4 regions of the Solibacillus sp. NPDC093137 genome follow, and region 3 is predicted to be linked to each of the others. Evidence: riboswitches for the same ligand, from Rfam matches in the RefSeq annotation. Region 3 holds a riboswitch; each other region holds the start of a gene.
What was found. Region 3 has a riboswitch for cobalamin ahead of ACQKN3_RS08400 (hypothetical protein). Riboswitches for the same ligand answer to the same signal wherever they lie in the genome.
Positions count from the first base shown of each region.

Region 1: it holds a riboswitch for cobalamin, as region 3 does, so the genes downstream of both, cobT (nicotinate-nucleotide--dimethylbenzimidazole phosphoribosyltransferase) here and ACQKN3_RS08400 (hypothetical protein) in region 3, are expected to answer to the same signal.
Region 2: it holds a riboswitch for cobalamin, as region 3 does, so the genes downstream of both, ACQKN3_RS06535 (glutaredoxin family protein) here and ACQKN3_RS08400 (hypothetical protein) in region 3, are expected to answer to the same signal.
Region 4: it holds a riboswitch for cobalamin, as region 3 does, so the genes downstream of both, cobJ (precorrin-3B C(17)-methyltransferase) here and ACQKN3_RS08400 (hypothetical protein) in region 3, are expected to answer to the same signal.

Region 1 is NZ_JBNNVH010000003.1:12,565-20,727, forward strand. Features, by position in the region: gene ACQKN3_RS13075 (hypothetical protein) at 23-247, shown strand; gene ACQKN3_RS13080 (hypothetical protein) at 247-552, shown strand; gene ACQKN3_RS13085 (4-aminobutyrate aminotransferase) at 572-913, shown strand; gene ACQKN3_RS13090 (MBL fold metallo-hydrolase) at 929-1,852, shown strand; cobalamin riboswitch at 1,900-2,079, shown strand; gene cobT (nicotinate-nucleotide--dimethylbenzimidazole phosphoribosyltransferase) at 2,174-3,232, shown strand; gene ACQKN3_RS13100 (hypothetical protein) at 3,791-4,102, shown strand; gene ACQKN3_RS13105 (YunC family protein) at 4,222-4,524, opposite strand; gene ACQKN3_RS13110 (choice-of-anchor I family protein) at 4,955-7,018, shown strand; gene ACQKN3_RS13115 (hypothetical protein) at 7,201-8,043, shown strand; gene ACQKN3_RS13120 (TetR/AcrR family transcriptional regulator) at 8,126-8,163, opposite strand, start outside.
Region 2 is NZ_JBNNVH010000001.1:1,264,514-1,272,676, forward strand. Features, by position in the region: gene ACQKN3_RS06515 (alpha/beta hydrolase fold domain-containing protein) at 1-740, opposite strand, end outside; gene ACQKN3_RS06520 (cobalamin biosynthesis protein CobN) at 961-1,389, shown strand; gene ACQKN3_RS06525 (ATPase) at 1,377-1,694, shown strand; gene dut (dUTP diphosphatase) at 1,734-2,171, opposite strand; cobalamin riboswitch at 2,343-2,525, shown strand; gene ACQKN3_RS06535 (glutaredoxin family protein) at 2,673-2,897, shown strand; gene ACQKN3_RS06540 (ribonucleotide reductase stimulatory protein) at 2,936-3,262, shown strand; gene ACQKN3_RS06545 (ribonucleoside-diphosphate reductase subunit alpha) at 3,259-4,992, shown strand; gene ACQKN3_RS06550 (hypothetical protein) at 5,385-5,687, shown strand; gene nrdF (class 1b ribonucleoside-diphosphate reductase subunit beta) at 5,675-6,637, shown strand; gene ACQKN3_RS06560 (hypothetical protein) at 6,699-7,718, opposite strand; gene ACQKN3_RS06565 (sigma-70 family RNA polymerase sigma factor) at 7,708-8,163, opposite strand, start outside.
Region 3 is NZ_JBNNVH010000001.1:1,625,480-1,633,642, forward strand. Features, by position in the region: gene ACQKN3_RS08370 (ECF transporter S component) at 1-166, opposite strand, end outside; gene ACQKN3_RS08375 (bifunctional adenosylcobinamide kinase/adenosylcobinamide-phosphate guanylyltransferase) at 153-581, opposite strand; gene ACQKN3_RS08380 (histidine phosphatase family protein) at 524-1,129, opposite strand; gene cobS (adenosylcobinamide-GDP ribazoletransferase) at 1,102-1,875, opposite strand; gene ACQKN3_RS08390 (bifunctional adenosylcobinamide kinase/adenosylcobinamide-phosphate guanylyltransferase) at 1,888-2,430, opposite strand; gene ACQKN3_RS08395 (ABC transporter substrate-binding protein) at 2,498-3,451, opposite strand; gene ACQKN3_RS08400 (hypothetical protein) at 3,441-3,998, opposite strand; cobalamin riboswitch at 4,162-4,343, opposite strand; gene ACQKN3_RS08405 (Fur family transcriptional regulator) at 4,409-4,819, opposite strand; gene ACQKN3_RS08410 (metal ABC transporter permease) at 4,816-5,682, opposite strand; gene ACQKN3_RS08415 (metal ABC transporter ATP-binding protein) at 5,698-6,444, opposite strand; gene ACQKN3_RS08420 (isopropylmalate synthase) at 6,555-6,788, shown strand; gene ACQKN3_RS08425 (pyroglutamyl-peptidase I) at 6,862-7,494, opposite strand; gene dacB (D-alanyl-D-alanine carboxypeptidase/D-alanyl-D-alanine endopeptidase) at 7,508-8,163, opposite strand, start outside.
Region 4 is NZ_JBNNVH010000001.1:1,291,159-1,299,321, forward strand. Features, by position in the region: gene ACQKN3_RS06665 (cobalt-precorrin-5B (C(1))-methyltransferase) at 1-230, opposite strand, end outside; gene ACQKN3_RS06670 (precorrin-8X methylmutase) at 205-870, opposite strand; gene cobK (precorrin-6A reductase) at 882-1,640, opposite strand; gene cobJ (precorrin-3B C(17)-methyltransferase) at 1,649-3,310, opposite strand; cobalamin riboswitch at 3,539-3,725, opposite strand; gene ACQKN3_RS06685 (S16 family serine protease) at 3,893-4,216, opposite strand; gene ACQKN3_RS06690 (hypothetical protein) at 4,349-4,780, opposite strand; gene ACQKN3_RS06695 (DUF2785 domain-containing protein) at 4,796-5,596, opposite strand; gene ACQKN3_RS06700 (acyl-CoA thioesterase) at 5,619-6,023, opposite strand; gene ACQKN3_RS06705 (GNAT family N-acetyltransferase) at 6,038-6,841, opposite strand; gene ACQKN3_RS06710 (class I SAM-dependent methyltransferase) at 6,854-7,621, opposite strand; gene ACQKN3_RS06715 (alpha/beta-type small acid-soluble spore protein) at 7,886-8,098, shown strand.

The sequences.
Region 1 (8,163 bases), on a different contig from region 3:
ATAACTAAAGGGGGGAGCGGGTATGACACAGAATTCAAAGACGATTTCTGTAAGTATTAGCTTAATCCTAGCTCAAACCGTGTTTATAGGATTTTTAATTAAAAATATACAGCTATATATTAATCAGCCGTCGATCGTTGCAAAATGGCTTGCGGGAATTTCTTTTTTCATATTTTTGTTGCTGTTCATCGTCTCGTTATGGGCGACAATTAAACTTTTAAAAGGAAAAGATACAGGGGGATTGTGATGATTGGATATATTCTAACAGGGTTATTATTAATCTTTGCGACTCGGAAATTTTATAAGCATAGGGCGGTTTTTAAACAGCTTTCAAAAAAAGAATGGCTACAATTTGGCGCAGGTTTTTTATTGGCATGGGCGGGAGCTGTTTTCATCATTATAGGTGGATCCAACATAACGGATAGGATTGAAATCACATGGTTAAAAAACCTTATGGAAATTGGAGTGATTTTGATTGGCTTGGCTTTGGCAGGAATTATTATGAGTAAAGTCTTACCGTATAAAATAAAGGAGTTTTATTTGGGAGATTAGTGAAACGGGGAAAATTGAAATGGATGATATGATTGGATTTGCAGTAGTTGGGATCATTATTGCAGGTTTAACTTATGCTTTAATTAAACAAATTAAAGAGACAAAGCATAGCGGGAACGGCATTGGCAGCCCGCTGTATCGAAAACAATTGGCAAGAAAAAATAAAGTGATGACAGTTGCGTTGATTGGAGTAATAGTATTTTACACATTAAATATCTTGAGCGTTATCGCTTCATCTATTCCGGTATCAAACAGCTTTACTGTACTCGGGACTTTTTTAAGTTTTTTTGTTTACTTTTTTGCAAGGATAATAATGAAACCACAGCTGGGTGATCAGCGTAGGAATTTAAGCCTTTATTAATAGGAGAGTGCTGCGATGAGTAAACGCTTTACAAATTTAGACCAAGATGACCGGCTCGGTACTTTTAAAGATGTCCTGAAATGGCAGCGATCAAAGCAAAAGAAAGTTGTCGATTACGAAGTACCGCAGTGTGAGGAAAAGCAAATTGCGTTTCTAAAAAGTAATCGCACGGAGCAGTCCGTTACGTGGATCGGCCACTCGACCTTTTTAATTCAAAAAGAAGGGCTCAATATTTTAACGGATCCGGTTTGGGCAAATTGGATGGGTGTAGCGAAACGGTTGGCAGAGCCGGGGTTGCGGCTGGATGAATTACCGGACATTGATATTGTCATCATTTCACACTCGCATTACGATCACCTGCACGTACCGACGTTAAAGAAATTGAAAAAACGAAATCCCAACGTATTGTTTCTTATTCCAGAAGGGCTCGGTTATTTAATGAAGCGTCATAAGTTGCATAACTTTATCGAGCTATCATGGTATGACAAGCATGAATCAAGTGCGCTTGAAATTCATTTCGTTCCTGCAAACCATTGGACAAGACGCATGCCTTGGGATACGAATACCTCGCATTGGGGCGGCTTCATATTGCAAACTGCATCGGATGCGCAAAGTATTTATTACGCCGGAGATAGCGGGTATTTTAGAGGCTTCAAAGATATTGGCGAACGCTTCAACATACATACAGCGCTAATGCCAATCGGCGCATATGAGCCGGAATGGTTTATGCATGCCTCCCACGTAACACCGGAAGAAGCGATCCAGGCGTTTTGTGATGTCGGAGCGAAAGTGTTTATTCCGATGCATTACGGTGCCTATATGCTGGCGGATGATACACCGAAAGAAGCGATTGACCGGCTGCATAATCATTGGCAGCGCGCGGATTTGGAAGAGGTGGAACTGAAAACGTTGTCGATTGGGGAGACGTATAGAAGCTGAATGCATAGACCCCTTGACGAGAAGACAGGTTCAAAGTAAAGTAATGTTAAATTCATCAAGCATTAGGTGCCCGTTAAGGGAGAATAGGGAATAAAGTGAAAAGCTTTAGCGTAATCCCAACACTGTATAGAGGAGTTTCATAGCAAAGCCCACTGGATGTCAATCTGGGAAGGGGCTATGAAATCATGAATCTGAGCCAGGAGACCTGCCTAAGTATGCTTACTGTTTATAGACACTGGATATGTCTGTAGTTTATTTGTTATCGAATAAACTGCAGGCTATTTTTATTGTCAAAATTCATTTTAATGGGGGAAACGAAACATGAAATTACTACAGCAAACAATTGAACAAATTCAAGAAATCGACCGACAAATGGAAGACAAAGCACGTCAGTACATAGACTCATTAGCTAAACCGCCTCAAAGCTTAGGGAAGCTCGAATCTTTAGCTATGCAAATTGCTACAATTACCGGTGAGCTTGCGCCGAAAATCGATAACAAAGCGATGATCGTCATGGCTGCAGACCACGGAGTATATGAGGAAGGGGTAACGCCGAACCCGCAAGGTACAACGGTATTCCAAACACTTTCCTTTCCAAAAGGGACGACAGGAATGTGTACGATTGCGAAAATCACGAATGCACAAGTCATTCCGGTAGATATCGGAGTAAAAGAAGACTTACCTCAAGACGCAGGGGTCATTATTAAAAAGGTGAAATACGGGACGGACAATATGGCGAAAGGTCCAGCGATGACCCGAGAAGAAGCGATTCAGGCAATTGAAGTAGGGATTGAAGTCGCAACAGAAGCGATCCAAAACGGTATCAATCTTATCGGTACAGGTGAAATGGGCATCGGGAATACGACGCCAAGTGCTGCGGTGCTTTCGGTACTTCATGGCTGCGATCCGCTGGAAGTAACGGGCTTTGGTGCAGGTGTCGGAGCTGGCGGCATTAAATATAAAGCCGAAGTTATTCGAAAAGCAATTGCATTGAATGAGCCGAATGCGGATGATCCGATTGATGTTGTCGCGAAAGTAGGCGGACTGGAGATTTGCGGGATGGCAGGAATCTTCCTTGCAGCAGCAGCGAACCGTGTGCCGGTCGTAGTTGACGGGTACATTTCAACCGTTTCAGCATTAATCGCCTATAAATTAAATCCGAATGTGAAAGCATATTTGATACCGTCACATTTATCGGAAGAGCCAGGTGCAAAAATTGCGGCCGAGCTTTTAGGACTGGAACCGATGCTGCATATGAATATGCGACTTGGAGAAGGATCGGGTGCTGCATTAGCGTTCCCGATTCTTGATGCGGCTTGTTCGATGATTACGAATATGGTCACGTTGGAAGAAGCGGCAGCGCTTTTAGTAGCCAAGTAGAATAAAAAAAATCATATAATAAAATTCAATAAAAAGGCTACATTAAAAGAAACAATTACTTTAAATGTAGCCTTTTTTCTATAATTAAAGTGTTCCCGGAAAATAAGTACGGCTTTTCAGTCTATTCCATTTATCTTACCAGTAAAATACCAATAAGCGGAACTTTATCGTTTATTTTGCCAAGCAGGGTACGATAAAGAAAGCCCAACCCAATCCTCGTAAATGTAGTGTGCGAGCAAAACATTACAAGTAGTGGATAGAACTTGATTTTATTTTACAGAAAATTCAGTAAAATTCAAGCGATAGTCCTGTCAAATGCGTTTCCTCTGTAATATCCTATATTAATTAAATGTAAAAACATATCCGAACTGTTAATAATACCTAAAAAAGTGCTTTTTTATTCAACCATGGAATAAAGTAAGCGGTAAATAGGGTATGGAAACGTAAGACCAATAAAAAGGAGAGGCGGGAGGGGCATTAAAAGGAACGGGGTGATCACTATTTCTCCGTATGTGAAAGGTCGTTTTTGAATATATTCAAGAAAAGGATGAGGATAATATGAATCAAATTTTCAAAAAAGATGAGTTTATTATTATTCCTTTTTATAAAGGGCGAAAGCAGGAATTTATGGTCGTCAATACGAAGAAGGAATTTAAAAATGGACATACGCACTTAAAGTCATTTAAGATGGCCAAGTATTTGATCAATCTTGCGCGTTGCCAAAAAATCAATTCCGGATTAAGACCATATTTATTAACAAGCCTTACAAGAATATCGGCAGACCGTGAATATATTCAAAAATTAGAAGAGCTTCTAGCTGTGAAAAGAAGTAAAGGGTCAAAAGCTTCCTATTATAATAAAGCAATCTAATTGTACGTAATCACGTCAATAAAAATAGATAGACCGCTTTTTCAAGAAATTGAAAGAGCGGTTTTTTGCATGGAACTTTTTTTGGGGTGGAGCTCATCACCTGAGAACTTACAATGTAACTAAATCATTTTTAATAAAGCTTCTTCGCCAATCATGCCTTCTTCAATGCCGTACGCTCTCGCTTCGTATGTGACAGATTCCAGTGGCGCTTTTAGTAAGTCATCGATCGTTCGAACACCTACTGCACGACCCGCAATGATTTTGCGATCGGCCAACTTTTCATTTAACAGACCAACATCGAGTGCACCACACATAATGTACCCATGCTCATTCGAAATCGTTAGCAATGTTGTTTTAGGTAATTGAACCGTTACCGCAGTAAATAAATGACCTTGAAGATCAATCGTTTCCGTATAGACGATAACCTTCTCCCCCTTTCATATAAATCATATGAAAGAATTGAAAAATGGTACTTGTTTTTGTGGGAAATTTAAGTAGGGTATTTTAAAAGAGCAGCTTTTTCCACTTTCGCCAGCTTTCGTTCTACATTCAAAGTGCCAAGTTCTACTTTCTGGCCGAACTGTTCTATTTTCAAGCCGGAACTTTCTAATATTCCCGAACCATTCCTCTTTTGAGCCAAGTTGTTCTACTTTTCCTAGCTTTCGTTCTACATTCAAGGCACAGAGTTCTACTTTCGCCCCGATCTGTTCTACTTTCAACCCGGAACTCTCTACTTTCCTCGGACTTTCGTTCACCCAGCACAATAATACTTACAAACTCTAACAAATCCTTCATATGACCTTAACATTCCACCTTTACACTTAGAAAAAATGTAAAGGTGGAATGTTGTCTATGTCTAGGAAATTATTAGCTGCTGCACTTTTTGGAGCGGCGGTCACTACACCTGCCATTGTCGCAGAAGCAGCATTAAGTTTGGATGCCCGCTATGATTCAGGTGTTCAAAATGAAGATGGCGGTACAACGGAAATCGTTGCGTATAACCCGCACTCACATGCAACATATGTCGTAAATGGCGAAACGGAAAAAATCGAAGCAATCTCACTCAACTATACAAAAGACGAAGCAATGAATTTAAAGCCTTTCCTTTCGATTGATATCGCGAAAACGATTGCCTCATTCGACCAAACTTTTGAATACGGGGACTTAACAAGTATTACGGTGCATCCGAAAGAAAATGTGATTGCGGTGTCTGTACAGGCAAAAGGCTACAATACTGCCGGTTATGCCGTTATACTCACTGGTGAAGGCAAGCTTCTTGGCGCTACAAAAGTAGGCAGTCAACCGGATAACATTACATTCACAACAGACGGGAAGAAGCTTTTAACGGCAAATGAAGGCGAACCGCGTGAAGGTTATGGCAAGGATATTGTGGACCCGAAAGGTAGCATTTCTGTAATTGATACAGCAAACGGCTATGATGTTTTAACAGAAGAGACGCTTTTCTTCGATGCATTCGATACACCTGAAAAGCGCGCTGAGCTCGTGGCAGACAATGTAATATTAAAGAAAAATACGAACCCTTCTGATGATTTAGAGCCAGAATACATAGCAGTTAATGAAGCGAGCACAAAAGCATATGTAGCGTTACAGGAAAACAATGCCGTTGCCACTATTGATTTAACATCAAATGAAGTGGTGTCTGTGAAAGGGCTTGGCTTCAAAGACCACAGCAAGCCCGGCAATGAAATCGACTTATTGAAAGACGGCAAAATCGAGATTAAAAATGAAAACTATTTCGGAATCTATATGCCGGATGGAATGGCGGCCGTCTCGATTAACGGCAAAGATTATCTCGTCACGGCCAATGAAGGCGATGGACGCGAATGGGGTGAGGAAGACAGCGAAAACTTCCATCTGAATGAAATCGAAACGGAAGAAGAAATCGTAACATATGATACGTCTGGCTACGAAGGTTTTGTAGAAGGGCAGGACTATATTTTCGGTGCACGTTCATTTGCGATCTTTGATGCTGAGACAATGGATGTCGTGTTCGATAGCGGCAGTGATTTTGAAACAATGACAGCACAGCACCATCCTGAACATTTCAACGCAAGTAATACGAACGTAAAACTTGATAGTCGCAGCGGCAAAAAAGGACCCGAGCCGGAAGATGTAAAGATCGGCAAAGTAGGTGATGAAATCTTTGCATACATTGGACTGGAGCGCATCGGTGGTGTCATGATGTACAACATCACAAAACCGGCAAGCCCAAAATTTGTAGACTATTTGAACTTACGGGACTTCTCGGATGATATCAAAGGTGATGTTTCACCAGAAGGAATGGCCGTCATTACGAAGGAAGACAAGCCGCAGCTAATCGTTGGTCATGAAGTGAGTGGTACGGTAACAGTGTTGAATGTAATGGATGATCCGATCGTATTTAAAGACGCTGAAAATCATCCGGATAAAGATGCTATTGCAAACGTAACAAAGCGCGGTTTATTTAAAGGGGTAAATGAGACAACGTTCGCACCGAACAAGCCATTTAACCGTTCACATGCGGCATTGGTACTGCACCGATTGGCAGGTACACCGGGAAGTGATGTTACGAATTTCAATGACGTGAAAGCACCTGTAACACAAGTAGCTGTTTCATGGGCAGTGGCAAACGAGTTCATCAGCCCAGTAAACAACAAAGTATTTGGTGCAGCAAAACCGATTACGCGTGAAGAATTTGCCGTTGCGGTTTACAATGCATTGAAGGCGAATGGCCAAATTACAGCTGCCGAAGCACCTGCCTATACGGATGATGCAAAAATTTCCGCGTATGCAAAGGAAGCCGTTGCCTCTCTGAAAGCGGCGGGCATTATGACAGGAATTGATAATGAGTTCAATCCGAAGCAATCGTTAACACGGGCTCAGTCGGCTGTTGTTTTGAATAAATTGGTGAAATAACGTACCGATAAATAAAGTTCGCTGCTCCTAACACGCAGCGAGCTTATTTGTGAGTGTTTAAAACGCCATTCCTTTTTCCATCGCAAGGCCTAGTTCACAGATTTTTTGAAATATAATTCTTCCTGAAGGGTACAATGATTTATACTAAAAATAACAACTACGAATGAACATGGGGAATGTAAATGAAAAAACTATTCGCTGCTTTTATGATGTTAGGAGTCATTTTTATAATGAATGATGCACAGGCACAGCAAAATAATACAAAATCAACTTGGCTTTGGCATACCCATACGATTACAGATGAGCAAACGATCCATTTTCTAATAGAAAAAGAAGTAACGACCGTTTATTTGCAGATTGATCCAGCATTACCGAATGATGTGTACGCAGCCTTTATTAACAGGATGCGCGAAGCAAATATTGAAGTGCAGGCACTGGATGGTGGTCCTTATTGGAATACAGCAAATTTTGATGCGTTATGGGCATGGATCAGTCAATACCATCAGGAATATCCTGCATCGAAATTCACAGCAGTCCATTTAGATGTAGAGCCTTATTTATCTGCATTATGGGAACAGAATCGAAACCTTGCAGTCAGTCAGTATCAAGAATTAATACAACACGCCCTCTATAAAGTACGCTGTACAGAATTAAGGTTAGAGACGGACATCCCATTCTGGTATGATGAAGTGCTATATTATAACCAATTTGGTGAAGGCAACTTGGCAGAGTGGATGATTGCGAATACAGACGGCGTCTCCATAATGGCCTATCGCAATACAGTTGCCGCATTAAAGAGCATTACAAAAAATGAAATGAGTTATGCAAAGAAGTATCAAACACCGGTTGTGATTGGTGTTGAAACAATGCCGTTTCCAGATGAGCCTTATATAACATTTGCTGATGAAGGTGAAATCAAGATGAGCCAAGTGCTCAACCAAGTGGCGGGTCATTATGCTAAAAACCGTTATTATAGCGGGGTAGGTATACACTATGTGCAAAGCTGGCAAGGGTTGAGAGAGTAGTATTTGAGATAGAGTGCCATACAACAAAGAAACAAAGGACAATCCAAGGAGTTTGGGTTGTCCTTTGTTTCTTTTTAAATCTTTACGAAAAGCCATTTAAATAATGCTGTAATGCACTCG
Region 2 (8,163 bases), 360 kb from region 3:
TCGACAAGCAGTAGCTCACCCGTCCCGACAAATGCGGTAATTTGACCGATGTCTTTCAATTCTCCATGGACGGGACTTATTTTGTAATCTGTTAAATCCAATCCGTCTGCCCATAACCTGCCAAGCTCCTGTGCGCCAACTACTCCAAGCATCGGGTCAAGTTTTTCAAGTTCTTTGTAACGCGGATCTTCCCCCCGCACATCGAGCCATGCGGAATGTAGAACAATATGCTGCGGCTGCTTTTTGGAATATCGTTTTACATCCTGCGCCAACGCCAATGCCAGCCCGCCACCTGCGGAATCCCCCATAAAAATAAATGGTGCATCATATTTTAAAACGAGATGATCATATAAATCGTGAATGGCATCAAAGCACGCTTTATGTGAATGTTTAGGTAGCTTCGGATAAATCGGCACGATAATCGTGAAGTTTGATTCCTGTGCAAGCTTCACTAAATAGCGCCAATGAAAAATCAGTGGATCATTAATATAGGCACCGCCGTGAAAATAATAGATGACCTTTTCCGGTGTCTGCTGTTCATTGATTGTGTAATAGGGCATGCCATTCAGTTCGTCTTTTTGTATTTGGTGCTGCTCTTTGAATTTAGCATCCAGCTCATACGGTTTCTCATTATGTTTCATTGCAATAAAATTATCGAGCAAGCGTAAATCCATAAATTTCTTCTTTGTTCCGCGCAGTATTAAAAACTTCTCAAACAACACACTATGCACGCTTCGCATACAATGCCTCCCTTTAGCTCACATCCAATTTTTACAATTTCCCATTGTTATCAATTCGACTAAAATCGATTGATCCCCTTCTAAATGGTAAAACGTTTCCACTTATGCATATGCAAACTGAGTACCCGTTAGAAAAATCCCATCAGTGAATTCAATATATTCTGAAACTTTTTTCCGACTTAATCGTAAATTTGGTAATGAATTTAGAGGGGGAATGTTCATGCTTACCGGATTTTACAGTGCTCTTATCATTTTCACTTTATTATTTATCATTGCTGCTTTCTTTTTTATCCGGGAGTTTGTAAAAAAGAAAGTATCTCCCTTTAACTTGAATACAATTATGCTTGGCGTGCTGACGCTTTTTATGCTGATTGTTTCAGGAATTTACAGCTATGATTTTTATCATCTGCAAACAAGCGATCAGAAAACTGCTGGAGGGATTTGTGAAATTACTTTTGTAAACGGGCATGGGAGAAGTATTGATACGACTGAAGTGATGATTGAAGATAAAGTTTACAATATTAAGTCCAGTACCTACAAAGACTTCCCTGATGGGCGTTATCATTGTGAATTAACGTATCTACCGATTTGTGACGCAAATCGATATACTGACAAAAGACGAGAAAGGAGGCTAATATGGTTGAGTTAGATTTTTCAATTGTTTTGGCATTCATCTTAATTATGGTTTTAATTACGCCACTTGTATTATCTATCTACTACCGGAAAAAACCGAAAGTGGATAAAGGGTTGAAATTTGCCTATCATGGCCTTTCCTACCGTCGTAAATTCTTGCGCAACCTCTATTCCATTCCCATTTGTATCGTAGCGTTGGCCATTATTTATTGGGTGGAAGGATTCACTAATCTCTTTATATTTTTCTCCCTCTTTTTCATAGTATTATTTGGTATTCAAACTTCGTACAATTATATAAAGTGGAAAAAAGAAGAAGATTAAAACGCCTGAGTTCATTTATCTCGACTCAGGCGTTTTTCATTATTTCACTCCACTCGATCCAAAACCCTTATCACCGCGCTCCGAATCCGACAGTTCGTCCGTATCTTCAATAAAGACTTGCGGGACATATTGAACGACTAGCTGGGCAATGCGCATCCCCTTTTCAATCGTAAACGGTTCTTTTCCATGATTAATTAGAATAACCCCGATTTCACCGCGATAGCCTGCATCAATCGTACCTGGACTATTTAACACCGTAATTCCATGTTTCAATGCCAATCCGCTTCGAGGACGTACTTGCGCTTCTGTTCCTTCCTGCAGTTCGATTTGAAGACCGGTTTTAATTAATCCGTATTCCCCAGGCAGTAAAACTTTTTCTTCAACCGCACTTAAATCCATCCCCGCATCCCCTTCACGTGCCTGTTTCGGCAATACAGCATTCGGGTGGGTTTTCTTAATTTTTAATTGAATCGACATATTCAACCAACTTTCTCATTAATAAAATCTATTTACATGCAGTTATAACAAAACCATATTTTTTCTATATTTTCAATAGGGAGTTTTCTAGAATTCTTAATGGATTTATGTTATCTTTCTTTAGGCTCTTTACTTTTATGTTGTTAAAGCTTATACTCAATTCAACTATATATTGTGTTTTTTTATCACGGTACTACTAAATGTAGTTTAAAAGGGAAGTTTGGTGTGAATCCAACGCTGTCCCCGCAACTGTAAATGCTGACTGAAGACGAATAGACCACTGTGCAATGCATGGGAAGGTATGTCTGACGGATGAAGCAAAGCCAGGAGACCTGCCGCGTTAAAACTACGTACATTTCTTCGGGGAATAGGAAATGGAGGCGCTCTTTTACTCGTTTCCATTTCAAGCTATCCTGTTTTCCGGGATAGCTTTTTTTGTTTTTTCTCCATGACATGTGCACCACAATTACTAGTAATATTTAAATAGCGAGGGGTTCTATTATGAAACTTTATACGAAAACAATTTGTCCAAAATGCCTATGGGTAAAATCGGAGCTCGATGCTGCCAACTTGGAGGTCGAGGTTATTAATATTGACCATGATGAGAGCGCAAAACAAATAGTACTCGATGCAGGTTTTTTGTCTGTGCCGTTATTTGAAATCAACGGTGAATTTATCGCAGAGCCGACGTCAATTATCGATCGCATTTCTGAAATGACCGCATGATCATATTTGCTTCACGAACTGGTAATGTACGATCCATTGTGCAAAAACTCGGCTTGCCCGCAAAGGATCTGGCGGAAGTAGAGAAAATGGATGAACCGTATCTTCTATTTACGTATACGGATGGATTAGGCTCTGTTCCCCCTATCGTCGACCAGTTCATGACTGCGAACTCTGATCTATGCAAAGGAATTATCGTAAGCGGAAACCGTAATTTTGGTCATGCTTTTTTCGGCCGTGCAGGTGACCTTTTAGCTGCACAATACGGAATTCCGTTAATCGAAAAAGTGGAAATGCGAGGAACTCCGGCGAATTATGAAGCGATTACAGATTACTACTACTCCATTTGGAAAGAGGCATCGATATGAAACAATATTTAAAATTAAATAACGATATTCTAAACCGTTACCGTGCTACCGGTGAATTGGATCTGGCGAAAGACAAAGAAGCAACACGCCGCTATTTCCTGGAAGACGTGAATGTCCGTTTACGCTACTTTATCGATATCGAGGAAAAAGTGCGTTATTTAGTCGATGAAGGCTATTACGAAAAAGAGTTTTTGGAATTGTACTCGATGGACTTTATTAAACAAATGTACAAAAAAGCCTATTCCTACAAGTTCCGGTTTCCTTCATTCATGAGTGCTTCGAAGTTCTACGAAAGCTATGCGATGAAAAGCCGGGATGGAAAAGAAATTCTGGAAAAGTATGAAGACCGAATCGTCATTATCGCCCTGTATTTAGCACAAGGCGATGAAGCATTGGCTGAAAAGGCCATCGAAGCGGTAATGACTGCCTACCAGCCGGCAACCCCAACTGCCCTAAACAGCGGGAAAAAAGCGCGCGGTGAGCTAGTCTCATGTTTTAAACTAACGATGGACGATACGATGAACTCAATCGCTGAGAATATCGGCTATTGTCTTGAACTTTCCCGCTTAGGCGGCGGTGTCGGGGTAAACTTGACCGATCTGCGTCCGTTAGGAGATCCGATTAAAGGAATTTTAAACCGTGCGAGCGGGGTTATGCCTGTTGCGAAACTGCTAGAAAATTCGTTCTCGTATTCGAATCAGCTTGGCCAAAGAAATGGTTCCGGAGTCGTCTATCTAAATGTTTTTCACGGTGATATTGAAGCGTTTATCTCTTCCAAGAAACCAAATGCCGACGATAAAATCCGATTAGCTACATTATCTACAGGGATTATTCTTCCCGATATTTTCTTTGAATTAATGCGCCGCGATAAAGATATCGTATTGTTTAGTTCTTATGATATTTTCAAAGAATACGGCAAACGCATGTCGGAAATTTCGATTACGGAAATGTACTACGAATTTTTGGATAATCCAAACATCCGTAAACTGAAACGTTTAAACGCCCGTAAATTGTATACGGAAATTAAAAAGGCGCAATTTGAATCGGGTTACCCGTTCGAAATATTCGATGATAATGTCAATAACATCCACCCATTAAAGGAAATCGGGCGTGTGAAGATGTCGAATCTATGCACCGAAATTCTTCAGTATCAACAAACAAGCGTTGTTACCGATCAAAACGAGCCGAATGAATACGGCCTCGACGTTTCTTGTAACTTAGGTTCAATCGACATTCACGAAGCAACGAAAGTTCAGGACTTCGGCCAGCTTGTCGATACGGCAATGCGTCTTTTAACGAATGTTTCTACGATGACAGATATCGTCAACGTCCCTTCTGTATCCAAAGCCAACAAAGTGATGCACTCTGTCGGATTGGGTGTTATGAACTTGCATGGACACCTTGTACAAAGCGGAATCCGTTATGGTTCCAAAGAGTCGATTGAATTTATCGATGCGTTTATGGAAGCACTGAACTATTACTCGTTAAAAGCATCAATGGAAATCGCGAAGGAGAAGAACGAAACGTTTTATCGATTTGAGGAAAGTGATTATGCGAGCGGGGTTTACTTTGAATCTTACGTAAATAAAGAAGAAAAAGAACTTACACCTGAAGTGATTAAAGCACTTGGGGGTACACCGATTATTAATCAAAATATGTGGGATAAATTAAAAAAACAAGTTCAGAAATATGGATTATTCCATAGCTATCGACTGGCAATCGCGCCTTAACTGACTAGGGCTTTCATTGTTGTAAAACAGTGTCAAAACAAGTGAAATTGCTGGAAAGCCGTAAAGCCAAAAATACGACAACGTAATTGGAAACGATAAACGTGAACGTTGCGAAAGCAGAAAAAAATTTTTGGATAGCATAAGGTGAAAAAAAGCATATTTTGTGAGGTTAATTCTCGCTAATTATGTCCTAAGTGCCAATACAATCGGTAATCAGCAGCCAAGCATCTTTCTATGAGGTGAAGGTTCAACGACTATAATACTTGGTAGGCAAAAGCCTATATTGTATAGTCTACTCCCTTTTAAATATCAGGAAACTGAGGGTATTAAGGACAGGCAGTATTTCCTACATCCGCAGCTGTACGGCTTCCATCTCCCCTGTTACGGAACGTGTGGAAGTACGTGACTATGCGGATAGTCGAACAATTTATCCGATGCCGTTTTTAACGAATGATAACCAAGAACTTTATACCGAAGCCTATGAAGTAAACCCGAATGAACTGATCGACCTTTACGCAGCCGCGCAAAAGCATGTCGACCAGGGGATTTCCATGACACTATACGTGACGGACCAGTGGAACACAGAACAATTGGCAAAAGCTTATATTTATGCGTGGACGAAAGGCATTAAAACCGTTTATTACGTACGCCAGCGTTTACTTACAATTGAGGAGTGTGTCGCATGTCAAATTTAACGTATAAAGCGGTCAACTGGAATACCCCGACGAGTGAACTCGCTCGTATTTTTTGGGACCAGCAATGGAAACAAATATGGTTCCCCGAAGAAATTGCAGTCAGTAAAGACGTCAAACAATGGAAGGAATTCGAGCACCAGGATACATACAAAAAAGTGTTCGGCGGCCTAACTTTGCTTGATACGGTACAAACGAACATCGGCATGAATGAAATTGCCAAATACACGCCCGATTTTCAGGAGAAAGCGGTATTAACGGTTTTCGGATCGTTTGAAGCAATCCATGCAAAGTCTTATTCGTATATTTTTACAACATTATGCACAAACACGGAAATCGACGAAGTGTTCGAATGGGTGCAAAAAAATGAGTTTCTTCAATATAAGGCAAACCGCATTGGTGAAGTATACACTGCTATAAAAGAAGATGACCCGGAAAGCTTATGGAAAGCAATGTTCGCTTCAGTTATGCTGGAAAGCTTCTTATTCTATTCCGGCTTCTTCTACCCTCTTTATTTAGGAGGACAAGGTGTTTTAAGAAATAGTGCGGAAGTGATTAGTTTAATCTTGCGTGACGAATCCATTCACGGGGTAGCTGTCGGCTTTTTCGCGCAGAACATTTTCAAAACGTTCACTGCAGAAAAACAGCAGGAGCTTACTTTATGGGGCTATGAATATTTACTCGATTTATATCAGAATGAAATGAAGTATACCGATGATTTATATGCAGAAACAGGTCTTTCCCCTGAAGTGAAAAAATACGTGCGCTATAATGCGAATAAAGCGCTTATGAACTTGGGGCTCGATACGATGTTCCCTGACGAGGAAGTGAACCCTATTGTGATGAACGGGATCTCCAATACTGGGTCAACCTATGATTTCTTCAGTCAAAAAGGAGCGACTTATGCGGTTGCTAAAGTGGCCCCTATTACTGATGATACGTTTAAATTTTAAAATTAAAACGCTATGGCCAATTTGTGCCGTAGCGTTTGTTTCAAATTATATCGATTCTTTCTTATTGTAAAAATGGATAATCGTCAATATAGCTGCGTTCAAATATCTCTAAAAGTTCAAGTACCTCCAATGCTTCTTCACGCCATTTCGGTTGTAGGATCATCTGTTCAATATTTCGTTTATAATCCATATAAAACAACGGCTCAAAGTGAAACGGATATTCTTTGATTGGTGCAGCCTCATAAATTAATGATCCATATGTCTCTCTAATATAATCAAACGTCATATTTACATTTATAAACTCATATTGCTGCTGATCATTCAAACCCAGGTCCAGCGCTAAATGTTCTTTTTCTGCAAACCTAAATGTATCCGGAGTCTGTACTTCTATTAATGGTGGCTTCTCTGTAACCTTCGATCGTTGCTCTGTCTCAAACTTTTCAATTTCCCTTGCTGCATGCTTATAATAAAATTCCCTTGCCTCCTTATGAATTTGACCTATATATTTACCTTTTGGACCTTTTAATCCACGCTCTTTAATGAAGCTTTCAATCACCGAATTAACTGTCGCATTCTTTATAAGAATATCTTTATATTCATCGTTCGATAAACCTAATGCCTGAAGCATTTTTTCATGTTTAAGTTTCGACAGTGGATTACCTTCTATATAAGAAAAAGACTGTTTCGCATTTTTTAAGACTGACTCTTTGTCGATTTTAATATTTTCGTACTTTGCATATGTTAGTAGCGCACTGCGTTCAATAGCAAAAAATAAATTATGCTCTATGGCATCTGATTTTGTCATAAATTGACCTTGGTTATACTGATCGGAATAAACAGCAAGCAAAAAAAACTGTTTATCTATCGGTTCTATATAAAGGTTACTTGTTGTTTCTTCAGGTTTTTGCAGTGGAAATATGAATACTACCATACATAAAAAGAGAACGATTACAACCGGATAGCCCCATTTGAACTTTTTCCTGCCATTCCTATGAGCGTAGTATTGTTCCAGTGCTTTCTGCTGTACACGTTTTGTTTCATCATGCATTGGTCCTGTTAAATTTTCTAATTCATCCTTCACTGTTCAACACCTCCCAGTCCGTTTCATTTAATTGTTCCTTTAAAATCTTTCTTGCTTTAATTAACCTAGTTTTCACCGTACCTTCCGCAAGTTTTAATGTAAAAGCAATATCTCGAACAGTTTGTGAATCATAATAATAAAGGATAATAATTTCCCGGTACTTGAATGGTAATTGCCAAACAGCCTTGCCAATTGTACTTTTTTCTTCCGATATTACCATTCCGTCTCGTTGTGAAGTATCTTTTTCAATACCAAGTACATCGATTATGCGCACTTTTCTATAACGCCAGCTTTTCAAATAATCTTTACATTGATTCACCGTTATTTGTACTAAATAACTCTTTTCACTTGTTATTTCATTCTTTGAAAGCATTACTTTTATCCAAACATCCTGCACAATATCTTCGGCTGCTTGTCGATCTTTAACGTAGAGAAAGCTTAACTT
Region 3 (8,163 bases):
CGCCGGCAAAAACTGGCGGTAGAAAGATTGCGCTTATAAGAGCCGGGGCAGAATCGAGTGCAGCTGTTCCGACTATCCCTACCGGCACTTTAATAAAACTCCCAATCACACAAATTGCCGCAATCAATGCTGTTAAAATAATTAAACGTAATTTAGTTTTGTCCATGAGAATCTCCTTTTAAAATTTGTGGTATGCCGTACCATACACGAACAACTGTATGTGCTTCATTACAAAGCTTCTGATAAAGCCGGCCGCATGTATCTCTTAATTGCCGTGTGTCTTTTTCAAGCGGTACAACGCCGCGGCTCGTATCTGTACAAATACAAAACAGTTCTGCCCGCTCTGCAATTTGTATAATCTGTTCGAAAATTTGCTGGGCAGCCTTTTCTTCCGGTTCATGAAGAAGTGGTAAAATCATTTGTTCAAAATTACTTATTATGTAGCGCTCGTTTTCATTTATATTTTCAAGTTTTGCCAAGTGGCCTTCACAAACAATCAGTTCTTTTGCAGGTAACTGTTCAATCAATTTTTCTGCATATTTTCGTTTACCGTTATGTGCGCCTCCGAGTATAACGTACATCTCGCACCTCCTATGAGTTCATCTACCGAATCCCAGCCAAGTGTATAAATCGTACGATGATTGGCCACTGTTTGCTGAAAAGTTTGTTCCTTCATTCCGTATATGGCAAGTAATAATCGAATTACTCCTCCGTGTACGATGAACGTATATTCCTTCTTTTCATTTACAATCTTATGAAAGCCATCCAATACTCGCTGCTTGAATTGGAAAAATGTTTCTCCGTTCGGTATCGGGTTTTCAAGCGGATCATCAATCCAAGCCCGGTATGTTTCATTATGCTGTAATAGTTCATATGTACACATTTCAAAGTCCCCAAAATGCAGCTCACGCAAATATCTAGATGCGATAAATTCAGCATTCGGAAAATAACATTGTGAAGTTTCACGGCATCTCCGTAAATCGCTCCCATAAACAATACCAGGCTGTAGATCGATCTCGGCTTCCACTTTTTTCAGTATCGGTTCATCTGTCCAGCCAATATATTTCCGTTCTGTATTTGCTTTCGTTTTTTCGTGCCTGATTAAATGCACAGTAATATTGTTAGCCATAGTATAACCTCCAACCCTTCACCGAGTGCACCGAGTAAATCACCTGTTACACCGCCAAAATGTTTCTTTGACCAAATCCGGTAAATAAATACGGCGAACAGCATCACGACCACTAAAATAAACAAGCTGAAAACTCCAATGTATAACCAGCACACAAATGCCAGGATACTTTGAACGCCGATTAAAACAGCAAGCTTATTTTGAATGACGATTCCTTTAAAATAAGCAGCGAGTCCCTTTTCCTTTGCCGGCTGCATCGTTACAAAATATAGCAGCATCCCCATTCTTGCTATAAAGGGAATGAAGATTAAAAACGGCACAATCGCCAATTGACCATGCAACAGCATTTCGTAAATAACGCCGATTTTTAATACGAGTAAGCAAAAAACACTAATAACCCCAAAAGCGCCTGTACGTGGATCATCTAATATTTCCAGCCGTTTCTCTTTTTCTCCGTAGGAAAAGAACGCATCGCTCATATCAATCCACCCGTCTAAATGCAGCCCCCCGGTCAGGACGATCAACCCGATAACAATCAAAATCGCCAACAGCAGCTCCGAAATTTCACTATAGCGAGATAGTATCAATACACCACTACTAATTATGGCTCCAATCAGCAATCCGACAATCGGCAAAAATCCATACATCCATGTAACAGATTTCGAATTCATATCCAGCTGTTTCTTAATCGGCACTGCCGAAAAAAACTGCCACGCTAATAAAAAACCGCTCCAACTATTTTTCAACTTGTTTCCTCCTTACTTCCAACGCTGTACAAGCTGAAATTGTACTTCATATGCTTCATCACTATTTTGGACAATCCATTGATGTAGCTCACCCAACAATTTACGATATAAATTTACCTCATCATATTGTGAAGGCAATTCATCCAGCACTTCATTTGATACAACTATTATTGTAGCACCTTGCTTCCGCCAAGTTAGCAATTGCTTTTGCAGCGATTCGATACAATTATCGATATATTCGCTATTTTCATTTTTTTGTTCATATGTATACATTACATTCGAAAGCCATGTTGTCACACATTCAAAAAGCACAACTGCCTCGTTGGAAAGCTGCCCAATCGCTAACGGAACTTTGACTTGCATTTCCACTGTGTTCCAGTTGATGTTCTGAGTTTCACGGTCCTGCTGATGGCGGATTATCCGTTTTTTCATTTCATCATCAAAGGATACGCCTGTCGCGACATAGTAGAGCGTCTTTTTCTCACCTAATTGCCTTGCGTATTTCTCTGCAAAAGCACTTTTACCGCTGCGTACACCACCGGTTATAAAAATCAATGGTATCCCTCCTTAAACATTGTAAAAAGAACATGCCTAAACTAAGGCATGCCCTTCTATTCTATACTTATTTAAACAGTTCCGGATATACTGATTGTGCCATAATTTCAACTGCTTCACCAATACGCGGTCCAGGACGGGACATAATATCTCCATCGACTAAATAAACTGCCTGTTCTGTGACTGCCTGTATTTTATCCCAGCCTGTCCGTCCTAGAATCTCATCAATTGCATTTTCCATATATGTTGCTGGCGTAATAATAATTTCTGGATTACGAGTGATGACATCTTCTTCCGTTACACTAATCCAACTCGACTGATCAGCAAAAATATTTTCAACATTCGCATAGTTCATTATTTCCTGCTGGAACGTGCTGCTGCCGGTAGTCCAAAGAGCCGGAGCTGGTGACACTTCATAATATGCTTTTTTCTTCGTATCAAGTGTCGCTGTTTTTTCCTGTACTGTATCAATTTGTTCCCTAATGTCGGCTACAACTTCTTCCCCTTTATGTTCGACACCCATTACTTCCGACAGCTGGATAATATCCGAATACACATCATCAAATGTCTCCGCAGAAGCAATTACAAACACTTTAAGACCTGCATCCTCCAATTGGGTAATTTGTGCTTCCTCCCCGATTGTATACGCTACAACTACATCCGGATCTAATTCCAGAATTCGCTCTGCATTGATAACTGTAGAAGTCGACACTCGTTCAATTTTTTGTGCTGCTTCCGGATATGTATCATATTCTGTTGCGCCGATAATTTGTTCTCCGACACCCAGCTCAAACAAAATCTCTGTATTGCTTGGTTGCAGAGAAATAATTGTTTCCGGTACTTCATCGAATGTCACTTCAACACCACGGTCATCTATAACCGTGTAGGGTACACCATTATTTTTCGATTCAGCCTGCTCTTCTTTTTCTGCTTTGCCACCTGTTTTTTCCTCATCTGATCCACATGCTGCCAGTAATAATGTTGCTGCTAAAGCAACGACCCATTTGTTATTAAATTTCATTTGTTGTAACTCCTTTTTTCTTTTTCGATGGATAGGATTTTGAGATAAATGGAATTTCCTCTTGTTGATGTTGCTGATTCATATAGACCGCCATGACAAAAAATACATTGGCAAGCAGCCCTAGAAAATCAAACAGAATTTCATCCACTTCTCTTTCTTCGCTCACTTTATGTAATGCCCTGTAAGACTTTTTCGCCTCGCTGCGGCAAATGTGCAGTCTCGCTGCACTTTCGATTCCTTGTGGCAGTACAAACTGCTGAATCGCTTCTCCAACTTCACCTACATAAAAATCGTAGCGGTCGCTTAGCCATTGCAAATCCTCAGATGTAATGGCCAATTTGCCGCGGACCGAACCATTTGCATGATAGGCTAATGGTTGAATCCTCCTCAAATCCTCCAAGACGACTTGACCGGATGCATCATCGACTAATGTCGGAAAAACGGTACCGATTCGTGTTGTTAAAGAATCAGTGCGGATTTCATAATCGACACAGCTTTGCTTTTCCCGCATAAACGGATAGCAGGAAAAACGGATATCCTTTTTCATAAAAATTCTCCTCACTTCATGTAATGCCTCACCGAAAATATTGAGTGTACGAAAAAAAAGCCACCCATGAGAAAATGGATGGCTTCAAAAATCAAACAAGAATGCAAAATGTTGCTTATTCAATCAGTGACTGCCGTACATTCTCTTTAATTCCGAAGAGGGATGTTACGATAAGAAAAAGATTGGTCTCCTGGCTCTGCGTTTCACTTTACTCATAAGTACCTTCCCGCTATATTAGCAGTGGTCTCACACTTATTTTCATCAACGCTTACAGTTACGGATATAGCTTCGGATTTGCACCGAATTCCCATTTATGCATAATGCATCTTTTTCCTGCAAATTTATTCAATTTGTCTTAATCACTTTAGCATATAAAAAAAATTATGCAAATAAATATTTACTACAGCTACCTACAAACATTCCGGACATTTCCCGTAAATCTCAAATTTATGGGCCTCCACAGCATAACCCGGCAGTTTTTCACCAAGCATTTCCATCGGGCAAACAGACAGTTCTTTTACTTTCCCGCAATCACGGCAAATAAAATGGTGGTGATGGTGATCCGACTCACAATGCATACGGAAATTACGCTCACCGTTTAATTCTGTTTCTTCTAAAATATCAAGCTCCACAAAAGTAGCCAAGTTACGGTAAATTGTATCGAAACTCATTCCAGGGAAATCTTTTTTCAATACCGATAACAAATCACGGGCAGTCAAATATTTTTCTGTAGCTGCAAACATACCCAAAATCAACTCTCGTTTATCCGTCTTTTTATAGCCATTTTCCTTTAATATTTCCCACGCGCGCGCTGCATTCACAGTACTTTTTCCCCTTCCGATTTAATAGTTAATTTCAACACAATCTTCTTAATTAAAATTACTGACAGCAAGATTAAAATGGATGTGACAACAATTGTTCCACCTGGTGCCAAGTTTAAGTAAAAGGCAGAAACGAGTCCAATCACTACGGCCAGCTCTCCAAATACAATCGCTAAAATGATTGCTTCTTTAAAGCCGCGAGCTAATCGCATCGCTGCTGCTACCGGTAATGTCATTAAGCTTGAAACAAGCAAAATTCCGACAATACGCATACTTGCTGCGATTACGAGTGCGACAACAACCATAAAGATTAGATGAATCCATTTCGCGGGTAAACCGCTCGCTTTCGCATATTCTTCATCGAACGACAATACGAAAAGTTCTTTAAAAAATAGTATTAAAAATAATACAACTATGACTGCAATTGCCAGTACAACATATAAATCCTGGCGTGATACAGCAGATACAGAGCCGAATAAATAACTCATTAAATCTGCATTAAATCCGCTTGCAAGTGAAATAAAAATGGCACTCACACCGATTCCACCCGACATAATAATCGGAATCGCAAGTTCTTCATAATGTTTATATAGTCTACGTAATCGTTCAATTAAAATCGAACCACTTACAGATGCGACAATCCCTAGATAAATCGGGTTCAGCAATGCCAGTGCTGCAAACGATTGGCTCAAATACAGGCTCCCTGCAATCCCCGCCAAAGTGACATGCGACAGTGCATCTGCAATAAGAGATAAACGTCTTACTACGATAAATACACCTAATAGTGGTGCGATTACTCCAATAACAAGCCCTGAGAAAAAGGCGTTTTGTAAAAATTCATAGTTTAATATAGCTTCAATCATAACGGCCTGCTCCTCTTAATGAATCTTTCGAACAGAGTGGCCGTTCCAGCTAGCAATCTGTTCTTCCGAAATCGTATCAAAATCATTTTTGTATCCGTGAAAATGGATCGACTGATTTAAGCATGCGACATGACTGACACGATCCGAAACCGTGTCCACATCGTGTGTAACTAAAATCATTGTCATATTGTGATGCTTATTTAAATGTGCGAGCATATCATAGAATGCCTGCACATTTTCGCGGTCAATTCCGACTGTCGGTTCATCCAAAATAAGGAGCTTCGGATCGGACACTAATGCACGTGCGATGAAAACACGCTGCTGCTGCCCTCCGGAAAGCTGACCAATATTCCGTTTTAGAAATTTCTCCATGCCGACATCTTTTAGAGCACCTTTCACTAGAAAGTCCGCATCTTTTGGATAGCGTTTAAAGAGCCCGACCTTTTGCGATAAACCGCTTTTCACGACTTCTTCGACCGTTGCAGGGAACCCCGAGTTAAAGGCATTGGATTTCTGCGAAACATAGCCAATCCATTCGCGGTGTTTAAAATGGTTTGCTTGTTCGCCAAATAATTTAATTTCCCCTGACATGGGCTTTAACAGTCCTAAAATTAATTTCAAAAGTGTCGATTTTCCGGAACCGTTTTGACCGATTAACGCCAAAAAGTCGCCTTCATTGACACGTAGCGAAATATTTTTCAATGCTTGTGTGTATTCATATTGAAAGGAAACATCCTTCAATTCAATCAATGGTTTTTTCATTTCGTTCGCTTCTTTCTAATTCAAAATCATTACGATTTACATCATGTTAGTATAATGCAGATTTTTGTTCATGTAAAGGGAATAAACTTGAAAGGATGAAGACAATTCAAATGCTACAATGGTTTGATAACTTAAAAGGAATGAATGACAGCCAGCTGCAGGATTTTGCAAAACAACAGGGGCTTGAATTGAGCATTGAAGAAGTTCAGAAGCTGCAAAAAATTTTGAAGCATGCCAATATAAGCTGGGCTCTTACCGGCGTTCCAAAAGAGGTTTTACAAAAAATTCATAAGCTGCTTGGGGATAAACGCTATAAAAAATTGATGAAGCTAGTCGGATTGTAAAAATTTACGTAATATGAAAAAGAAAAGCAACAGTTGTACTGTTGCTTTTCTTACTATTTGATAATGAATTTAACTAAAGCACTTTATCTGCCAGCTCCACGTTTTCAACACATACTTCGAGTGCCAGTTCAATGGCAGCCGTCAAATCACGCATTGACCAGCCTGGAATTCGGCCATGCTCAATCGCCAGCTCAAACGATGCAGGGATGTGGATAAATCCTGTTGCTCGTATCGCTTCATTCTTAGCAGCATAGTACAAGCCTTCATACATAATATTATTGCATAAATATGTTCCGGCTGAATTCGATATGGCTGTCGGATAACCTGCAGAATTTAAGCGGTTGACAATTTTGCGAATCGGCAATGTCGACAAATACGCAACGTCCCCATCTTCTTTAATCAGTGCATCTTCAAATGCATTTCCCGCATTGTCCTTTTCCCCGTCTTTTACATTCAATGCAACCCGTTCCGGAGAAATTTTCGAAATACCTGCAGCTAATCCTAATGAAACGATTATCGTCGGTTTTACTTCTTCGACCAGTGCCATAAACTGTTCCGGTGCTTTTGCAAAGTCCACAGATAATACACGGCCAACAATTTCAAACTGACCGATAGATTTTCCGTTCAGTGCCTGCACGACTTCCATTGTAGGGTTTATCGGATTTGATAAAAACGGTTCAAATCCTGTTAATAGTAATTTCTCCATCTGTTTTGCCCCTCTATAAGTTCTTTACAAGCGCTGCCATAGTACGGTCAATATATACTGTGCCATTCGATTTGTTTTCCAGTAAAATCGAGAAAATATATTGTTTTCCGCTTTGGCCTTTCATATACCCTGATAAAGTATATACATTCGGGATATAGCCCGTTTTTGCATAAATTTTATTTTGCAACGCACTGCTTGTTAAACGGCTTTTTAGTGTTCCGCCAATCATGCGATCTTTATTGCCGGCGACTGGCAACGAATCAAAAAATGTACCGAAATACGGTTCTTTTTGAACTTTGTAAAGAAGCTGTGAAAGACCGTTTGATGTTACACGGTTTGAATTGGATAGTCCCGAGCCATCTGCAAAACGCCAGTTATTCACAGGAATATTCATTGATGCACTGTATTTCTTCAGTAAAGTGACACCTTTATTTGTACTGCCTTCCCCTAGTTGCTGCTTGCCCATTGCTTTTACAAGAATATCGGCAATACTGTTATTGCTCAGCTTCATAAATGCCGGGAAAATGGCTGCTAACGTACGTGATTCATTTGTATGGAGCAATGTTGCCTTTTGGGGAACTTTCCCTAATTCTACTTTCGAACTCTTCACAAACTTTAAACCTGTTCCTTGCAGCGTCTGTTTAATTGCCTGCATTGTATTTTTCGACG
Region 4 (8,163 bases), 330 kb from region 3:
GCATCCTTAATCGTTTCACACATCACTTCATTTTCCTTTACTGCAAAAGATACCACCGTAAATGTGGCATCCTTTCCTACAGGTAAATGAATCGTTACATGTTCAGGAACTTCTCCGGTCACAAGTGCGTACAAGGCAGCTTTTGTCATCGCAGTTGCACAAGCTCCTGTTGTGTAGCCGTGACGCATTTCCGACGGATCTTTTTTATTTCGCTTCTTTTGCTCGTTCATCTGCCATGATTGAGATGGCATTTAGTGCTGCGACGGTTACAGTACTGCCACCTTTTCTTCCTACATTCGTAATAAAAGGAATTCCTTGTAAAATTGCTAATTCCGCTTTCGATTCTGCTGCCGAAACGAACCCAACAGGCATCCCAATAATTAAATCCGGCTTTGCAAGGCCTTCCTTAATCAGACGAATTAATTCAAGTAGAGCTGTTGGAGCATTCCCAATTGCATAAATTCCTCCTTCTTGTAGTTGCGTCGCCTTTTGCATCGAAATAATGGCACGAGTTGTTCCCAGTTTTTTTGCTTCGATTGATACATCTTCATCTGCGATATAACAATGTAAATCCCCGCCATGTTTTTGGAATCGTTTACGCCCTGATCCACTTTCAATCATCTGAACATCGGCAACAACATGGCGTCCAGCTAAAATTGACTGAATTCCTGCTTCAATCGCATCATCCGTAAAAATCATGCTGCGGCCCAGTTCGAAGTCTGCTGAAGCATGGATAACGCGGCGAACAACAAGCCATTGTTCATCCGTAAATGGATGCTCGCCCATTTCTTCTTTAATCATCGCAAAACTATAGTCATAAATTTTGTCCGGGTCTACTGTTAGTGGTACGAAGTCTGTATTAAAATTCATATTTGCCATTGTTATTTCCCTCCTAATTTTTCATACACTTCTTCAAATGAAGTGCATAAGTTTTCATATTGTATTTCTGGTCTTTTAATTAAGATTACTGGAATACCAATTTCCAGAGCCGCATCCATCTTTTCGTCTACCGAACCGACTTTCCCGCTTTCCTTTGTAATAATAAGTGTTGTGCTGAACTGTTCGTAAAGCGCTTTATTCAATTCTTTAGAAAACGGTCCTTGGATTGCGATAATATCGCGCTGCTTCACACCAAGCGTATTGCATTTATCCATATTCTCTTTATTTGGCAGCATCCGGCATACTAGACGAATATTTTCGCTATGTAATAATTGCTCCGTAAAAACGGCAAGCGTTTTACTGCCTGTTGTCAGCATAATAGTTCCTGAATGTGCGGATGCAGCAATTGCCGCCTCTTTATACGTTTCCACTTCCGTAACGAGCGGATGTACATAACTTTGCTGCGGACGTTCATATCGAATATAGGGAATACCCGTTAAATTTGCAGCGGCCATCGCTGTTTTGGAAGCCTCTTCCGCATATGGATGACTGGCATCGATAACCATTGTTACCCGCCGTTCTTCAATTAGTTCCTTCATTTGCTGTTCTGTTAAACGACCGACATGGTACGGAACATTCGCTTCCTGTAGACTCGCTGCAGCAGATTCCGTCACGACAGTCGCCACCAATTCTTGTCCCGCTTGCATTAATTGAACAGCCAGCTCTCTTGCATCACTTGTTCCAGCTAAAAATAAAATCATCATTTCACCTAATCTCCACAAGGGGCCTCTTCCACTTTAATTTTGCATGACATATCAATATAATTGAAATTCAGGATTTTTTTTACACGTTTAAAATATTTGAAAAAACGTTCATTCGGATGTGCATTTTCTTTATAGTCCGCAACGATTTCTGTTAGTAAAGGAATCAATTTTTCGGGATCGATCCCTTCAAGGACAGGTTGTGCTGCATGTGCTGTTCGTCCAACTGGTTTGGAACCGATAAACAAATCAAACTTTTTCTTGCGGTAAACAATGCCGATATCATCAAAAACCGCGCGATAACATGCCATTCCGCAACCGTTAAAACCGACATGTAGTTCTTTCGGCATTTTAATGCCACCAAGTGTTTCCATAATCTCTTCAGCATATGGAATGGATTCGGCTTTTTCGCCGTAACAGAAATCACACGCCTTGACGATTACTACGTCGCCGACAGGTTGAACAAGTAAACCCGTTTTTTCTACCGTTTCTACGATTCTTTGAGGTGAATCGGTTGGTACCTTCAACACGAGACGGTGATCAGGCGTATACTCCATCGTACCCCGTTCTCCTACAACCTCTGCCAATGTAATCATTTGTGCAGGTGTAATCATTTTATTGGCAACACCTGGTGATACAGCAAACTCAAATATGGATTCCACTTCTTGCTGCACTAAAAAAGGATTTTCTTCAACTTTTACTGCTGACGTTTCTTTATGTACGAGCGCTAATGCTTCATTTGCAAGCTGTAATGCGGTTGTTTTAATGGCTGCTGGTTCAACTATTTTTTTCTCTATAGCTTCAATTTTTTCATACCCGGTCTTTGCTTCACCCGTTTCCTGATCCAACGCCCAAGGTTCCGCTTCTTTTTTCAAACGTTGGTGCGGTTTTAATAGTTGTTTTTCTTGCCCTAAAGTATATTTTCTCTGATAACCACGCGGTGTAATGATTTTATTATCGTAGTAAAATGTTGAGGAATTCCCAACGACGACCGTTGTCAGCATTCCGATATCATGTTCGAGCATATCTTCTAGTGTTGTTAACACAATGTCCTGCGTATCCCGATAGGCAGCTTTTACTAATCCGACAGGTGTATCAGGTGAACGATACTTAAGCAATATTCGTTGTGCTTCCACAATTTGTCTTGTCCGTCTGCCGGATTTAGGATTGTAAAACGCAACGACAAAGTCTGCCATTGCCGCTGCCTCAATCCGTTTTTCGATGACCGTCCATGGTGTTAAATGATCACTTAAACTAATTGTGCACGAATCATGCATAACAGGAGCGCCAAGTAAACTTGCACAGGAGTTAATCGCTGATATACCCGGAACGACTTCTACTTCAATTCCTTCTTTTGCAGTCCATCCCTTTTCGATTAATACTTCATATACGAGGCCCGCCATTCCGTAAACACCTGCATCACCACTTGAAATAACAGCAACTATATGGCCGGCTTCAGCCTGTTTTACAGCTTCTTGCGCACGTGAAACTTCTTCTGTCATTCCCGTACTGACGATAGTTTTCGCCTTCACTAAGTGCTCAATCAGTTCAACATACGTTTTGTAACCCATAATGTGATCACTTTGCTGCAGTGCATCGACTGCACGTTTTGTTATATGTTCCCGATCACCAGGTCCGAACCCTACAACAAAGATCTTTCCTTTTTGCATGTAAACACCCTCCCTATTAGAAAAATACATCTCGCACCAAATAGGACGTGATGATAATTTTTCTTATGTGGATTTCATTAAAAACTAGTATTGCTTATCCACTAAGAAATAAAAAAAGCCCGCACCTCTCGTTAGAAAGAGGTACGGGCATGTGAAATTAATACTAAAAAAGTATAGAAAAACACAAAAACAATTACTTGTTTCGCCTATACTTCTCCCTCCGAAAAGTAAGTATCGTTTAAATAAGCAGGTTTCCTGGCTTAAGCTTCCTTTTACTTTCACATCTTCCCATCTTTACGACAGTGATTCATTGTGATTTCATCAGCTATTACAGTAGCGGGGGCTGCATTAGTCTTTCACTAATTTCCCTTTTACCTTACAAAATTCTGTAAGCACTTATTTAAATTGCAAATTATTAAATTATTATAAAAATAACATAGTCTATTAAAAAATGATAGAACAATTATTATGATATCAGTTTTTTTCAGTGAAGATAAAGCATTGTTCCTTCATTATTTCGGTCCTTTGCACATTAATTTCCTATCTTAATTAACAAAGGTTGTTTATTTTCTGTTTTTCATTTTATTTATTTAATGACCCTATTTCATTTAGTTTTTTTATATCAGTTACAGCATTTTCTATAGATGCCACAGCGATAATTTCTATATTAAGTTGCTCATCTTTTTTTACTCTCTTCGCCTCTTCTTCATTTTCTACAGGTAGAATTATATGAGAAAAACCGCTTTGTTCGGCAATCAAAGTTTTCGCTTTTATTGAACCGATTTCCTTCACATTTCCTTTGCTATCAATCGCTCCAGTTACGGCAATCGGAATATTATTGTTAACGTCACCATTTTCGATAAGAGCACTTAATACAGTGGCAAGTCCTGCACTGTCACCTTCTATATCTTCTCTTTATAAAAATTGATTAATAGCAAAAGCGTTTTCTGGTAAATAAGCAATGACATTTTCCTTCATCGTCTCAAAATGTTTCTCCGTGGGACGTACATAACTAAGTAATTCTTCATTTTTCGAACGTTACCGGATTTTATTCGTAACAACTTCCGCATCCAAAACTTCTTTATTAGTTGAAAATTCCATAGTATGAATTAAGTAGTTCAAGTCCGTTATATATGGGATCTCAATCACTTCGACTGCCAATACATTGATTCCTGAGTCTTTCACTATTTCAAAAGGCTCGTTATATGACATAAGAAAATAAGTATATTTTTCATAATCAATCAGTCGGCTTTCAAAGACAGCTAATAGGGCTAGTATATAAAAAATCCCTAAAAAAGCTGCTTTCAACTTCTTCTGGTTCCGGTAAACAAAGAATCCGAAAATTGAAATACCCAGGCCCACTATAATAAAAATAATAAATTGATAACCGTTAATCTTATCAAAATAATATGCGAGTAGGCCTGTTATGTATAAAATGAATGGCAGTATCATTAAAAAAATACGTCTCAATTTTTCAACTCCTTACTAAACAAAAGTTGAATTTCCAAAAATAATCCAATCGGCTGTTTTTGTACATTTGGTCGATTTTAATAAATGTTTTAATAATGTTGCCTCAAATTTCTTTACGTTCCATTCATACCGGTATTTCTTATGCCAATCCTCTACTTCTATGTAATGCAATCCTTTTAGCCACGTTACCAATCGCTCATCCGTCAGTCCCTTATCCAGTAACGCATCAATGACCGGTAACATACGCTCTTCTTCCTCATCAATTAAAGCATATTCAGTATGAAGACAGCTTTTTAAACTTTGTAATGCATTACATAATAATTGAGATTCCTTCATCAACGGATGTCTAATTGCTTCTGTTAATAAGTCACTTCCATGTGCAACCGCATGTGCCCAGCCCTTTGTAGTGTCGAATCCCCGGAAATCCTTCTCAAGAAATAAATAATGAATACTTCGGTGAATAGCCTCAACAACAAGTTCTTCAGGCAAACTTCTTTTTTCACGATCTATCCCTAAAATGAGGGTGATAACGAGTGCCGAAAACGATCTTGTAAATACATCATCAGAAGGATTGCTCTGTGTAATATTTAAATAAAGGTGCTCATCATCCGAACATATTTTTAATATTAAAACTAATTGTTCTTCAGTAAATTGCTCATTCAGAATTAATTCGCAAAATCCCCGATAAATTAAGTTGTCACGTAAATAGCCATCCGTATTTCCTATATTTTTCAGCATAAATTCGATTAATTCATTAAAATCAATTAAATCCAGATTAATCGATTTATTTACTATTCCTTCTAAATGTTCTTTCATCACCAATTAAATTGCTCCTTTTTTATTGCGCTATTTCAAAAAGTTTTTTTAATGGCTCAGGAATTTTCGCAACTCTTTTCTTTTCTAAATTGAAAAAGCATCCTGATTGTTTTCCGATGCAATGGATATGCTTTTCCGTTGTAATTTCCAGTTCCATTTCCCAACTAGATTGCCCGATTTTCACCATCCAGCAACGTCCGACCGGTTTATCGAAAATTGTTAAAGGGGCTTTGTATTCAATCTCTGTTTTCATCAAGATCGGGGAGATTTGCACTGCCATCATTTCCGCCAATGAGTAATGCTCATTTAAAAAAGCCATACGTAAATCCTCAAACCACCTTACATACACAATATTACTAACAATGCCCATTGCATCGATATCATAGGCGTTTATTTGAATCGGTTGTTCTGCTAATAATGTTCTCACAATTTGTCTCCCCCTTATTTCCCCTCTTCATAACGAACCATAGTCCAATAACCGATATCTTCAAACCCAATCCGCTTATAAATGCGTCCAGCAGCCGGATTATCATAAAACAGACAAATTGATTTTCTTTCAGCGAGCAGGTCTCGGCAAAGTTTCAACATACAATGTGTCGCATATCCTTTTTTCCCGTATCCCGGTCTCGTTCCGACGCCTACAATCATCGCGGACTGAGAATTTTCCGCTGTTGTTGATGCTGAAGAGACCATCACACCCTGTTCGTCACGAATAATATAAGTACGCCCCGTTTTAAATTTTTCTGCGCGCTCTCTTCCTTCTACACTAAATGTCCCTGTTGAAAATTCCGGAATCGATCTGAGCATGTCAATATTTTCTTCGTATTCACTTGGCTGTAAATACGTCACATTTGAAAAATCCAAATCAGATGTGGGAACGGTCAATTCTGTACATTTTGCATAATACGTTTCGCTGTCCCGACGAATACCGCGGTCAATCCATTTCTTTAATGGAGCGACTAAATGCTGAAGCCCTGATAGTTCTATCTGACCTCGATTTTCGCTAATGATTTTGGCAAATCCCTCGGTATCATAATTTCCTTCACTATACGGGATATAGTTTTGATCATAACGCAGTAAAATCGCTTTTAGCTGATCACCTTCAAATTGCCCCCATAAATCCTGGATATCCGATTCCATCCCATACGCTTCAATATCACCGATGATAAATAAATTTTCCGCCGGCTTTTTATGTACAAGTGCCAATGTAGTTTCAAGGTCTTCGTTTGTTAACTTTCGAATCATTATAGTTGCCTCCTATATAGTTCGTTTACGAGCTTTTACGATAAAGGTTGTTGGAAAGTGGCTTGCTTTATGTAGAGAATAATATTTTTCGGAATACGGAATTTCTTCACCTTTTGCATGTACCGGAATATCACTTTCAATAATTTCTACAAGTTCAAAGCCTACTTTTAAAAGTGCATTTATAAATGTCGCCATTTTATATTTCGGTATTTGCATTGGCGCATCTTCCCCTTTAAATGTCGTTGTTTCGATATATCCTTCACGCTGGTAGGAATCCGTTAAACTAAACTGATGATCTCGGCATTTGATTTGATTATAGAAAGGGTGTTCCCAGCTGAAAATAAATTCGCCTCCTTCTTTTAAGTAGCTGTAAATTAACTTAAACGTTGCTGGAAGATCACTTGACCAGCCAATCGCATAAATGGAATATACTAAATCAAAATAATTTTTCGGCAGACCGATTTCTTCTTCCATTGGAGCCGTAAATAAGCTTGCCTCAATGCCGTATAACGTTTTCTGTGCCAGGTCCATTTGGGCACTCGAAAAATCAACCCCCCAAAGCTCCTTTGCACCATTGTTATTCATATATAAAAGAGAATGACCGCTCCCAAATCCAACTTCCAGCACTGTTTTGCCGGCAACACTTCCGATTAAATTCAGTTCCTCTTCGGTTTGTGCTAATGGTCCGTAGCTTGGCAACGCATCTCCTCCAGCAAAATGCTTTGCTACAATATCCCAGCTTTTTTTATTGTTTTCGATAATTGTATTCAAAAAAGTCATTCCTTTCTGTAACGATGACGGATCTTTACTGCATGTCCCAATTAAACCACTTTATTCCATATGTTACAATCCGACAATTTTTCTAATTTGTTTTAGTTGCGGTGCGAGCTATCCTGTGTGATTTAGTGTTTATCGATGATAATTGGTTATTATAAAAACACCATATTATAAAAACGTTACCAATTGAACTGTAAATTACCTAATTCTGATATGGTATGAAACTTTCTTCCCTGTGCATTCTAATGTCATAAGGAGGCGATAACAATGGCAAACAACAATAGCTCAAACAAATTACGTGTACCTGGTGCACAACAAGCAGTTGACCAAATGAAGTACGAAATTGCACAAGAGTTTGGTGTTCAATTAGGACCAGACGCTTCAGCTCGTGCTAACGGCTCTGTAGGTGGCGAAATTACGAAACGCCTAGTTCAAATGGCAGAGCAGCAATTACGCGGCAATTCAAACAACCAACAATAATTAAAGAGAAGGAAGCGCTACAAATTTGTAGCGTTTTCTTTTCATTTTGGCTTTTCAAGGAGATT